Regions from separate parts of the Vibrio bathopelagicus genome, predicted to be linked through region 1. Evidence: predicted binding sites of a transcription regulator. Region 1 holds the regulator's gene; each other region holds the start of a gene.
What was found. The regulator MetJ, encoded in region 1, represses methionine synthesis genes. The targets are predictions, from matches to a motif close to TTAGACNTNTANANGTCTAA.
Positions count from the first base shown of each region.

Region 2: metK (methionine adenosyltransferase) is a predicted target of MetJ. The motif match lies at 2,273-2,292, and genes of this name have one in related genera.
Region 3: metH (methionine synthase) is a predicted target of MetJ. The motif match lies at 2,189-2,208, and genes of this name have one in related genera.

Region 1 is NZ_CP062500.1:3,348,257-3,352,929, forward strand. It holds gene IHV80_RS15005 (bifunctional aspartate kinase/homoserine dehydrogenase II) at 1-949, opposite strand, end outside; gene IHV80_RS15010 (O-succinylhomoserine (thiol)-lyase) at 952-2,133, opposite strand; gene metJ (met regulon transcriptional regulator MetJ) at 2,342-2,662, shown strand; gene IHV80_RS15020 (malic enzyme-like NAD(P)-binding protein) at 2,857-4,146, opposite strand; gene rpmE (50S ribosomal protein L31) at 4,480-4,673, opposite strand, start outside.
Region 2 is NZ_CP062500.1:3,157,826-3,162,498, forward strand. It holds gene tkt (transketolase) at 32-2,026, opposite strand; gene metK (methionine adenosyltransferase) at 2,382-3,536, shown strand; gene IHV80_RS13970 (DUF2189 domain-containing protein) at 3,904-4,673, shown strand, end outside.
Region 3 is NZ_CP062500.1:344,510-349,182, reverse strand. It holds gene metH (methionine synthase) at 1-2,140, opposite strand, end outside; gene IHV80_RS01695 (cation:proton antiporter) at 2,309-3,589, shown strand; tRNA gene IHV80_RS01690 (tRNA-Trp) at 4,305-4,381, opposite strand; tRNA gene IHV80_RS01685 (tRNA-Asp) at 4,442-4,518, opposite strand; rRNA gene rrf (5S ribosomal RNA) at 4,586-4,673, opposite strand, start outside.

The DNA.
Region 1 (4,673 bases):
CAAAGGTCAGTTGCACGATAAGAACTTCATCCAAAGAGGTAATGATTTTTGCACCACGACCTGATGCCAGAACTCGCTCTATCTGTGTAGAGCCCGCTTCAGGCTGATAGCTGCAACGTAAGCTGAGATCCATAGCACTTTGTGCCACAGGCTGCAGCGTTCGGCTATGCAGCACGGGAGCGGCTAGGCGAGCTAGTTCGCTGGCTTCATCAAGACGAAGCAGTGGCAATAAACACGCATCTGAAACCAAACGTGGGTCGGCACTGTATACGCCAGCCACGTCACTCCAAATCGTCACACGTTCAACTTCAGCCAAAGCACCAATCACAGTTGCTGAGTAATCCGAACCGTTACGGCCGAGCAGTACCGTTTCACCTTCGCAGTTCTGAGCCATAAAGCCCGTAATCACCACGCGACAATGGGCATGCTGCGCTAGGGCTTCTTTAATCAGAGGATAAGAGCGTGCGCGGTCAACTTCAGGTTGAGCACCCGCTTCTGCACGTAAAAAGGCACGTGCATCTTGAGCAACCGCTTGTAAGTCATGCTGGCACAACAAAGTCGCCAACAAACGTGAAGACCAAACCTCACCATGACCAAGCACTTGCGCTTTCTGTGCTTCGCTCAAGGGAGCTGTGAGCTCACCCAAAGCGGTAAATTCTTGTTGGATGGTTGCCGTTAGTTGAGAAGCAACTTCACCTTCAAGCAATGCTTCAATCAGTTCAAGCTGGAACTGACGAAGGGTTTGTAGGCATTCATGAGCAATGCGGCCATCTTTGTCGAGCGCTTCAACAAACTCAATCAAACGGTTGGTAGTTTTACCTGCCGCCGATACAACGACTAGATCGGTTGCTGATGAGTATTCTCTAAGAATGTTGACCACGCGTTGGTAACATTCAGCGTTCGCTAAACTGCTACCACCAAATTTATGTAGCTGGCGAAAGGTTGCCATTATTAACTCTCCCCTTCAGCGATAAAGCCTTGTGTTTTTTCGAAGGCTTGCTTGAGATCGTCGATTAGGTCTTCTGCATCTTCAAGGCCAACAGAAAGGCGTAGTAGCTGTTGAGAAACACCCGCTTCTGCTAGAGCTTCTTCGCCCATCGCACGGTGAGTCATCGACGCAGGGTGACAAATCAGGCTTTCAACACCACCCAGTGATTCAGCCAAAGAAAATAGCTCTAACTTATCTACAAAATATTTAAGTGCTTCAAAAGAGCCCGCAAACTCAAAGCTCAACATGGAGCCAAAGCCCAACTGCTGTTTCTTGGCTATCTCGTGACCTGGATGTTCAGGAAGGCTTGGGTGGTAAATCGTACCCACCAGATCTTGTTGTTGCAGAGCCGTCAGAATTTCACGTGAACTTTCTTCGTGAACACGCATACGCGCACCTAGCGTACGAATACCGCGGAGCGTCATGTAGCTATCAAATGGTGTGCCGGTTGCACCAATACAGTTGCCCCACCATGCTAGTTCTTCAGCGTGCTCTTCAGTTTTCGTCACCACAACGCCACCAATAACATCCGAGTGTCCGTTGATGTATTTAGTGGTTGAATGAATAACAAAATCAGCACCCAGCTCTAAAGGCTTTTGGAACACAGGCGTCAAAAACGTGTTATCGACAGCAACCAGAGCACCCACTTCTTTCGCTTTGCGGCAAGTTTCTGCAATATCAACCACACGAACTAATGGATTCGATGGCGTTTCAATTAAGATCAACTTTGGCTTAAGCGCGATCGCGGCATCCAGCGCGGCTTGATCCGATTGATCAACAAACAGAACTTTGAAGTCACCTTTAAGTGAGCGTGTGTTAAACAGACGGTAAGTGCCGCCGTAGCAATCGTGTGGTGCGATAATAAGATCATCGCCACCTAAGAAAGCAGAAACCCATAAGTTAAGCGCCGAAGTACCACAGTTAGTAACAACCGCGCCTTTACCAGACTCAAGCTCAAACAGTGCCGTTTCTAATAAACCACGGTTTGGGTTACCAGAGCGGGTATAGTCATACTTTGGCACTTCACCAAAAGCGGGAAACCCATAGTTAGTCGAAAGATAAATTGGTGGGACAACGGCATGGTGTTGCGTGTCTGACTCGATACCAGTACGTACTGCGATGGTTGCTGGCTTCCGGCTGCTCATAGGTGCTTCCTTACAAGTTTTGCGTCTGAGAATCACAGCTGCTTGTCGGCATTTTGCGGCTGTGTTAGATATATGTTATTCACTTTACTTTCATAAACGTGAGACGTCAACACTTCTAGACGTCCATATGTCTTTGCTTATGGCAGTAAATCCCGCTAAAATCACCACTATTAATTTATTCTAACAACTAAAGTGATGAAGGTACGCAATGGCCGACTGGAATGGTGAATACATAAGCCCATATGCTGAGCATGGAAAGAAAAGCGAACAAGTAAAGAAAATTACAGTTTCTATCCCTCTAAAAGTGTTAAAGGTTCTTACTGACGAGCGCACTCGCCGCCAGATTAATAACCTACGCCATGCAACAAACAGTGAGCTACTGTGCGAAGCCTTTCTACATGCGTACACAGGCCAACCACTACCAACGGATGAAGACCTTCGTAAAGACCGTCCAGACGATATTCCTACTGAAGTGAAAAAACTGATGACAGAGATGGGTATCGAGTTCGAAGCATTTGACGAAGAATAACAATAACTCAGTCACTGCCTTCAATATTGATTCGCGATAACTGAACCCTATTTGTAACATCAACCACTACGTCCTCTATAACTGCGCAGTGAATGATAGACATAAAAAAACCGACTCCTAATGGGTCGGTTTTTTATTATTCTTTTTCACTCAATCGCGAAGCCGCAATCACAAGCGGCTACGCCATCCAGTGTCTATGCCATATAGTTAGCAGGCATCTCAATACGAGCAACGCCAGACTCAACCGCCGCTTCCGCTACTGCTTTTGCTACGCGAGGAAGTAGACGTGGATCCATTGGCTTAGGAATGATGTAACCTTTACCAAACTCCAGTGCAGTTTCACCCGCAGCAGCCAGTACTTCAGCCGGAACTTCTTCTTTCGCAAGTTCACGAATCGCTTTAACAGCAGCCAATTTCATTTCGTCATTGATTTCGCTCGCACGCACATCGAGCGCACCACGGAAAATGAATGGGAAACAAAGTACGTTGTTTACTTGGTTAGGATAATCACTACGGCCAGTACCCATAATAAGGTCAGAACGAACTTCATGAGCAAGCTCAGGCTTGATCTCTGGATCTGGGTTTGAACATGCAAACACAACGGGCTTATCAGCCATCAGCGTTAGTGCTTCTGCTGGTAACAGGTTAGGACCCGATACGCCCAAGAACAGGTCAGCGCCTTCGATAACATCTTCAAGCGTGCGCTTGTCCGTGTTATTTGCGAACAGCTCTTTGTATTCGTTTAGGTCATCACGACGAGTGTGGATCACACCTTTACGGTCAAGCATGTAGATTTTCTCACGCTGAGCGCCACACTTAATCAGTAGCTCCATACATGCTACAGCCGCTGCGCCAGCACCTAAACAAACGATCTTACACTCTTCCAGTTTTTTACCTTGAAGCTCAATCGCATTCAGCATACCCGCTGCCGTTACAATCGCAGTACCGTGTTGGTCATCGTGGAATACAGGTACATCACAACGCTCAATCAGGCGACGTTCAATCTCAAAACAATCTGGTGCTTTGATGTCTTCTAGGTTAATACCACCGAATGTATCTGCGATATTCGCAACCGTATCAACGAACTCATCGATTGTGCGGTGTTTTACTTCAATATCGATAGAATCTAAACCAGCAAAACGCTTAAACAGTAGCGCTTTACCTTCCATTACAGGTTTAGAAGCAATAGGGCCAAGGTTACCTAGGCCAAGAATCGCAGTACCGTTAGAGATAACAGCAACCATGTTGCCCTTACCTGTGTATTTATAGACGTTATCAACGTTCTGTGCGATCTCGCGAACAGGCTCAGCCACGCCAGGGCTGTAAGCAAGTGCTAGATCTTCTGCAGAGTTTGCAGGCTTCGTCAGTGCTACGGCAATTTTGCCTGGAATTGGGAACTCATGATAATCAAGAGCTTGCTGACGGAATCGTTCTTGAGGCGATAATTCTTGAGAGGATTGGTCTTGGCGGCTGTCTTCAGACATAGGTGTAGGTTCCTAGGATATTATTATTTGGGGGATCTTGTTCATGTTAATAGATGTACTTCAAAGTTCCTAGGTAGTTAAAGCCTCTGTCTCATTAAAAAACGAGATTTCACTACTAATAAGACCAGTGAGCAGTTGAAATTGCTATCGCTTGTTGAACTTTCAAGCGGATTTCTAGGAAGAGTGATAAAGGGGAAAGTAATGAAGCCAAACTCAAGTCGACAGCCTATCGTCGAGATAAACGGAGAGCGTTATAAAAATTAGTGTTTCCTCAAATTACAGGCAACAAAAAAGGACACCGAAGTGTCCTTTTTCATGTCTAAATAGCGAGAATTACTTCTTGCTAGAAAGAGCACCGAAACGCTTGTTAAAGCGATCTACACGGCCGCCTGTATCTACGATACGTTGCTTACCAGTGTAGAATGGGTGACATTTGTCACATACGTCTAGGTGAATACCATCTTTACCTAGAGTAGAGTTGAATTCGAATGTGTTGCCGCAAGAACAAGTTGCTGTTACTGCTTTGT
Region 2 (4,673 bases), 190 kb from region 1:
TAACTGTTAGCACAAGGCCATCAGTTAATGATTAAGCAAGAAGCTCTTTCGCTGTGTTTACTACGTTTTCAGTAGTGAAACCGAACATCTTGAATAGCTCGCCTGCTGGTGCAGATTCGCCGAACGTTGTCATACCGATGATCTTGCCACCGAAGCCAACGTACTTGTACCAGAAGTCAGCGATGCCAGCTTCTACTGCGATACGTGCTGTAACGTCAGATGGAAGTACAGACTCACGGTATTCAGCGTCTTGCTTGTCGAATGCGTCAGTTGCAGGCATAGAGACTACGCGTACTTTCTTACCTTCGGCTGTCAGTTCAGCAGCAGCGCTAACCGCTAGTTCAACTTCAGAACCAGTCGCGATAAGGATAAGCTCTGGTTTGCCTTCACAATCTTTCAGGATGTAACCACCCTTAGCGATGTTAGCCACTTGCTCAGCGTCACGATCTTGTTGTGCAAGGTTCTGACGAGAGAAGATAAGCGCAGAAGGACCATCTTTGCGTTCGATTGCCAGTTTCCAAGCAACAGCAGATTCAACTTGGTCACATGGACGCCATGTGCTCATGTTTGGAGTCAGACGTAAAGAAGCGATCTGCTCAACCGGTTGGTGAGTAGGACCATCTTCGCCTAGGCCGATAGAATCGTGCGTGTAAACTTGGATGTTCTGAATTTTCATCAGAGCAGCCATACGCATAGCGTTACGCGCGTATTCCATGAACATGAGGAACGTTGCGCCGTATGGTACGAAACCACCGTGCAGAGCGATACCGTTCATGATAGCCGTCATACCGAATTCACGTACACCGTAGTGGATGTAGTTACCTGAGAAGTCGTTCGCTTCAAGCGACTTAGAACCAGACCACATAGTCAGGTTAGAAGGCGCAAGGTCAGCAGAGCCGCCCATGAATTCAGGTAGCATAGCACCGAACGCTTCTAGAGCATTTTGAGATGCTTTACGTGATGCGATGTTTGCAGGGTTAGCTTGAAGGTCAGCAATGATTGCGTTTGCTTTCTCTTCCCACTCAGCTGGAAGCTCGCCGTTAGTACGACGTTTGAATTCTGCTGCTAGCTCAGGGTGAGCCGCTGCGTATGCGTCAAACTTTGCATTCCAAGCCGCTTCTTTAGCTGCGCCCGCTTCTTTCGCATTCCACTCAGCTGCGATATCTGCTGGGATTTCGAAAGGACCGTGTTCCCAACCAAGTGCCGCTTTAGTTGCTGTAATTTCATCAGCGCCTAGTGGAGCACCGTGACAGTCGTGCGTACCCGCTTTGTTTGGAGAACCAAAACCGATGATAGTTTTAGTACAGATAAGTGTTGGACGAGGATCCGCTTTAGCTGCTTCGATAGCCGCGTTGATAGCGTCAGCATCGTGGCCATCAACCGCTGGAATTACGTGCCAGCCGTAAGCTTCAAAACGCTTAGGTGTATCATCAGAGAACCAACCTTCCACTTCGCCATCGATAGAGATGCCGTTGTCATCCCAGAAAGCAACCAGCTTACCAAGACCTAGCGTACCAGCTAGAGAACATGCTTCGTGAGAGATACCTTCCATCAGACAACCATCACCCATAAACGCATAAGTGAAGTGGTCTACGATGTCGTGGCCTTCTTTGTTGAACTGTGCAGCCAATGCTTTCTCAGCCATCGCCATACCAACAGCGTTGGTGATGCCTTGACCTAGAGGACCCGTCGTTGTTTCGATACCAGGAGCGTAACCGTACTCTGGGTGACCAGGAGTCTTAGAGTGCAGTTGACGGAAGTTCTTAAGGTCTTCAATTGAAAGCTCGTAACCTGCAAGATGAAGCAGAGAGTAAATCAACATTGAACCATGGCCGTTAGACAGGATAAAACGGTCGCGGTCAGCCCACTCTGGGTTTGCTGGGTTGTGGTTCAAGTGACCACGCCAAAGAACTTCAGCGATGTCAGCCATACCCATAGGTGCGCCAGGGTGGCCTGAATTTGCTTGTTGAACGCCATCCATGCTAAGTGCGCGAATTGCATTGGCTAGATCTTTACGAGAAGGCATGTCTGCTCCTGAGTACATAAGCGATTTAAAAAAGAGATTGATGCTAAAATTTTCATTTTTATTAGCGCGGGTATTCTCTCAAACGACTTTAGTGACTGCAAACGTTTTACTGGCATTTTAACGGTCATTTTTCGCAATTTTCGAACATTTACATCACTTAGGAATGCCTTATCTCGAACGATACGCAAACGTTTAGTTATGACATATCATAAAAAAGAGCTTGTAATTCGACCGCTGGAATTTAGAATAGCCGTCTAGATGTAGAAACACCTACAAAATATACTGTATTTAATGGCGGCGCTTCCTAGCTTGCGACGCCTGAAATTAGCACCTAAAAACTAAAAGTGGAGCTCTCATGGCTAAGCACCTATTCACTTCTGAATCTGTTTCAGAAGGCCATCCAGATAAAATTGCAGACCAAATCTCTGATGCTGTTCTTGATGCCATCTTGGAACAAGATCCAAAAGCACGTGTTGCTTGTGAGACTTACGTAAAAACCGGCATGGTTATGGTTGGCGGTGAAGTAACAACGTCTGCATGGGTTGATATCGAAGAAATCACTCGTGAAACAGTTCGTGAAATTGGTTACGTTCATTCTGATATGGGCTTTGACGCTGACTCTTGTGCAGTACTAAACACAATTGGTAAGCAGTCTCCAGACATCAACCAAGGTGTTGATAAAGCCGATCCTAAAGATCAAGGCGCAGGCGACCAAGGTATCATGTTTGGTTACGCGACTAACGAAACACCAATCCTAATGCCAGCTCCAATTACTTACTCTCACCTTCTTGTTAAGAAGCAAGCTGAAGTACGTAAGAGCGGCAAGCTTGACTTCCTTCGCCCAGATGCAAAGTCTCAAGTTACGTTCCAATACGACCAAGGTAAGATCGTTGGTATCGATGCTGTTGTTCTTTCGACTCAACACTGTGATTCAGTAACGACACCTGACCTACGTGAAGCGGTAATGGAAGAGATCATCAAGCCAGTACTTCCTTCAGAGTGGATCAACAAAGACACTAACTTCTTCATCAACCCAACAGGCCGTTTCGTAATCGGTGGCCCAATGGGTGACTGTGGTCTAACTGGTCGTAAGATCATCGTTGATACCTACGGCGGCGCAGCTCGTCACGGTGGCGGCGCATTTTCTGGTAAAGATCCATCAAAGGTTGACCGTTCTGCGGCTTACGCAGCACGTTACGTTGCGAAAAACATCGTTGCTGCTGGCATGGCTGACCGTTGTGAGATTCAACTGTCTTACGCTATCGGTGTAGCAGATCCAACATCTATCATGGTTGAAACGTTTGGTACTGAGAAAGTAGCTCACGAAATCATCATTGAAGCCGTTCGTCAAAACTTCGACCTACGTCCATACGGTCTTCAAGAGATGCTGAATCTTCTTCAACCTATCTACAAACAGACAGCTGCATACGGCCACTTCGGTCGTGAAGAGTTCCCTTGGGAAGCAACTGACAAAGCGGCAATGCTTGCAGACTTTGCTGGCCTAAAATAATTTAGCCAAAGCAAACCACTTCTTTAAAGCCCTTACTTGCTAGTAAGGGCTTTATTTTTATGTACTTACCTCTCCCAACCCAATCTATCTGCCTTTCAAAAGACACCTTTACCGTTAACCACTTAGTATAAAAACCCACCGATAATTTGTGTTTTCGAACACTACTGACAATAGTTAAGGTAACTCCTAGGCGATCAAGCTCACATTTAACTCAAAGTAATTCAGTCTGATAGCTCTCGTTAAATGCACGCTAGAACAATAACTGGGACGAAAAAGAGCATTTTAGCTCAACACCATAATCCTCATATGATCGCAATACTGAGCTTTATGGAACTATAACTAGGACGTTATTTAACTAGGGGGATATATGCCTCGTACTGTACACCCATCCGAATTGAACGATAAAAAAGACAGAGTCAGCGATCGTGATTACGCTCGTACGATTCCTTGTAACCAAGTAAGCATATCCGCCCCATTTCACTGGCTTTCTCTCGCCCTGCATGACTTAGTGAAAATGCCAATAATCAGCGCATTTTACGGACTGTGCTTTATGGGAGCGGCAATCGTGATTGTTCAACTTGTCCAATGGCAAGGAACACACTTGGTCGTAATGCCAAGCCTGATCGTGTACATGCTGATAGGGCCCTTTCTTGCACTGGGCTTGTATGACGCAGCTTGGGAAAGAGAAAAAGGGCACAACGCCAGCCTACTGCACTCGATGAAAGCAATTACTCGCAACTCCACGCACCAATGGGCCTTTGCGATTGTGTTGATGGTTGCAATGATATTTTGGATGCGGATTGCTGCGTTATTGCATGCACTCTACCCTTCCGTACAAGGAGCACCATTAAGCGAGTTTGCGCCATTCCTTATTACTGGTTCGGTGATTGGATTGGTTATCGCGAGTCTCATATTCAGCATCTCAGCATTTTCGATTCCATTGATGATGGAAAGACGTGTTGATGTGATGAGTGCCATTTTCACTAGCTTCAACGCCGTTAAATCCAACATCCCTGCGATGGTCGTTTGGGCCGGTATCATTGGTACTGGTATCTTAGTCGGCTTCGCGACCTACGGTGTAGGTATGATTGTAACGATGCCATTACTTGGTTACGGAACATGGCATGCTTACCACGA
Region 3 (4,673 bases), 650 kb from region 1:
TCTTGCCCTCGCCAAAGAGGTCTCCGACAACATTCATACCGTCCATCAGAGGCCCTTCGATCACCTCAATAGGACGAGAAGCATTAACACGAGCCTCTTCAGTATCTTCAACGATAAAGTCGGTAATACCCTTCACTAAAGAATGTTCTAAACGTTTTTCTACCGGCCAAGTACGCCACTCTAAAGCAGATTTATCTTCAACCTTTCCAACTGCACGTTCTAGATACTCAGTAGCGATATCTAACAAGCGCTCTGTTGAATCATCTCGACGGTTCAGAACCACATCTTCAACGGCTTCGCGCAAATCCTCAGGAACATTATCGTAAATTTCTAATTGCCCTGCATTTACGATCCCCATATCCATACCGTTTTTAAAACAGTGATATAGGAATACTGCGTGGATTGCTTCACGAACGTAGTTATTACCTCGGAACGAGAACGAAACATTAGACACACCACCCGAGATCATTGCATGAGGTAAGTCTCGTTTGATATCCCCTACCGCTTCAATAAAATCAACCGCGTAGTTGTTATGCTCATCAATACCAGTCGCAACTGCAAAAATGTTTGGATCGAAAATAATATCTTCAGGTGGGAAACCGACTTCATCAACAAGAATGTTGTAGGCATTAGTACAGATCTCGACCTTGCGCTCTCGAGTATCAGCTTGGCCGACTTCATCGAATGCCATCACGATTACTGCTGCACCATATCGGCGAACCAGTTTCGCTTGTTCGACAAATTTCTCTTTCCCTTCTTTAAGAGAGATTGAGTTAACGATGCCTTTACCCTGAATACATTTCAGACCAGCTTCAATAACTTCCCATTTCGAAGAGTCGACCATTACCGGTACTTTCGATATCTCTGGTTCAGAAGCACATAGATTTAGGAATTTAACCATACACGCCTCAGCGTCTAGCATCCCTTCGTCCATGTTAATATCGATGATTTGAGCGCCGTTTTCTACTTGTTCTCGAGCGACACTCAACGCTTCATCGTATAGTTCTTCTTTAATCAGACGCTTAAAGCGAGCAGAGCCGGTAACATTGGTACGCTCACCCACGTTCACGAACAGAGATTCTTTGGCAATAGTCAAAGGCTCTAGTCCAGAAAGACGACAAGAGACTGGCAAATCTGGTAATTGACGTGGAGTTACGCCTTCAACGGCCTCAGCCATCTGACGTATATGCTCTGGAGTCGTACCACAGCAACCGCCAATTAAGTTCAAGAAACCACTTTCAGCCCATTCCTTAACATGTTCTGCCATGTCTTCAGGAGAAAGGTCATACTCACCAAACGCGTTAGGTAAACCCGCGTTTGGGTGAGCAGACACATTACATTCGGAGATACGAGACATCTCACCGACATATTCGCGCAGTTCATCTGGGCCTAATGCACAGTTCAAACCGAATGAGATTGGTTTTACATGACGAAGGGCGTTATAGAATGCTTCCGTCGTTTGTCCGGAAAGCGTTCGACCAGATGCATCGGTGATAGTACCGGAGATCATCACAGGAAGCGTGATACCCATTTCTTCAAAGACTGATTCAACAGCAAAAGAGCATGCCTTCGCGTTGAGTGTATCGAAGATAGTCTCGATAAGAATAAGGTCTGACCCGCCTTTGATAAGAGCACGAGTCGACTCAGAATAAGCCACAACAAGTTCATCAAAGCTAACATTACGATAGCCCGGATCATTAACATCTGGGGAGAGAGAACAAGTTCGGTTAGTTGGACCTAAAACACCCGCCACAAAACGAGGTTTCTCAGGGGTCTTCGCTGTCCATTCATCTGCCGCTTCACGAGCCAGTTTAGCAGCAGCATAGTTAATTTCTTCGCTAAGGCTTTCCATATCATAGTCGGCCATAGCAATGGTTGTTGCATTAAAGGTATTGGTTTCGAGGATATCTGCACCCGCTTCCAAATACTCCGTGTGGATACCTTTGATAAGCTTGGGCTGTGTAAGTACCAAAAGGTCATTGTTACCTTTCAAGTCACTATGCCAATCAGCAAAGCGCTCACCACGATAGTCCTGCTCTTCCAATTTATAATCCTGAATCATGGTGCCCATGCCACCATCAATCAGTAAAATTCGTTGCTTTAACAGAGCCTCAATCTTTTGCCTTACATTACTTCCCACGGTACAGCCTCATTCCTTTAATTATACCTCCATCCTATCACACATTAAAAAGGAGTCTAGACGTCTAAAAAAGGAAATTGATTACTAAGCTATGACAAAAAGTGTTTGCTATTTAAGCATGAGACAACGAAAATTAATTTTCATACTTTGTTACATATTGGAATCCCAATGTCGGTCTATTACACCTTATGCTTCTTGTCCGCTGCAGCCATGCTTATTGCTTTCGTGAATACCAAAATTGGTAAAATGCAGACAACCATCGCCATTACAGCTGGCTCAATGATGTTATCTCTACTGATTATCATTGCGGGACAAAACAATTGGTTTCAATTGGCTGACATCGCCTCAGAAACCGTTGCCAGTATCAACTTTGAAGATTTCCTCCTGAAAGGAATACTGGGATTCTTACTCTTTGCAGGTGGTTTGGGGATTAAGTTACCTAATCTAAAAGATCAGAAATGGGAAATAACAGTACTAGCTCTTGGCGCTACACTGTTTTCGACATTCTTTATTGGCTTTGTACTGTATGGGTTCTGTCAGTTTATCGGCATTCAATTTGACCTAATTTATTGCTTACTTTTTGGCTCTCTAATATCTCCAACCGACCCAATAGCTGTATTAGCAATAGTGAAGAAGCTCGATGCTCCCAGACGAATCTCTACTCAAATCGAGGGGGAATCTCTATTCAACGATGGTTTTGGCCTAGTCATCTTCGTTACGCTATTTACCATTGCGTTCGGTACAGAGGCACCGACTGTAGGTAGCGTGACCATGTTATTCGTCCAAGAGGCTATCGGCGGTATCGTCTATGGCTTCGTTCTAGGCTTAATATTCCATTACCTAATCAGCAACACCGATGACCACTCGATGGAGTTGCTATTAACCATCGGTATTCCGACAGCTGGCTATGCCTTTGCCGAAGTTCTACATGTATCAGGACCGTTAGCGATGGTGGTATCAGGTATTATGATTGGTAACTGGACACGCTTTATTGGGTTCTCGAAAGAAAGTGAAGATCACCTAGACCACTTCTGGGAACTAATAGATGAATTCTTAAATGGCGTATTATTTTTATTGATTGGTATGTCGATGCTACTATTCAAATTCCACCAAGAAGACTGGATCTTAATGGCATTTGCGGTACCTCTAGTATTGAGTGCACGTTACCTAAGTGTTTTCTTGTCTTATATCGGATTTAGACGCTTTAGAACTTACAACCCTTGGTCAATCAAGATCTTAACTTGGGGTGGTTTACGTGGTGGTCTAGCTCTAGCCATGGCACTTTCAATCCCTTCAGGGATCTGGGTAATTGAAGACAAGTCAATCGATGTTAAAGAGATTATCCTTGTCATGACATACGCCGTTGTTGTGTTCTCTATTCTGGTTCAAGGCTCAACAATCACCCCTATGATAGAGAAAGCGAAACAAGCTGAGAAAGAATTGGATTAACACCCGAAAACATAAACGAAGGTCGCTTAGTATAAGCGGCCTTTTTTGTACCTGTTTCCATCGATAAGCACCTTTCTACTCTACAAGTTACTCCCTTTATCTCTGACCACTACTTTAGTCATGATTGTTATCTTCAAGCATGACTCTTTGTCGTATCTAACACTCCTAAACAACCAAACAACCAAACAACCAAACAACCACTGGTTTGAGTACGTTCGAGCGAAGAGAAACACAAAGCGTTTACGGAAATAAAATAAGCAAAGAAACGTAGCGATATTTAGCCCATTAAGCCTAATAGCTGTATTTCTACATGACCTTCTGTTCAAGTTAAATATTGAGATCATAATAAAATGTAGAGAGAGAACCACGATCGAAGAGGAATTCTAATTAGATTCAAAGCTTCGCACACTAATAGTCCTAAAACTGAAACTTTTCCATAAAACAGCTCATGCTGCAGTAAGGAACAGTACTGGTTCTAATCAATTTAGAAGAGGGCAAGATAGAACTTGAGCAATTGACGAGTATGAGTGATGTAAGACTGAAAGAAAACAAAAAGGCTCTAGTCTTTCTACCGGGGCGCGCAGTCTAGAGCCTTAAATATAGAGATTCGACCGAGCTGGCGCGCCAGGGGAGAGCCTAGTTCTTCTCCCAAGATTGCTTCGTAGAAGCAAACAGACGTAAAAAAGCCCCAGCATTTCTGCTGAGGCTTTAAATATGGCAGGGGTGGAGAGATTCGAACTCCCAACACGCGGATTTGGAATCCGCTGCTCTGCCAATTGGAGCTACACCCCTAAAACTTTATCTTACTTCAGATTCGAAAAAACCTCGCACTAGGCGAGGTTATCGAATAAGTGGCGGAGTGGACGGGACTCGAACCCGCGACCCCCGGCGTGACAGGCCGGTATTCTAACCAACTGAACTACCACTCCGCAGTGGTCAACTCACTAAGTGAGCGTCCATATCTCCAGGTCGGTCAACCTAAAGATTTAATTTAAAGCCTGGCGATGTCCTACTCTCACATGGGGAAACCCCACACTACCATCGGCGCTATTGTGTTTCACTTCTGAGTTCGGCATGGAATCAG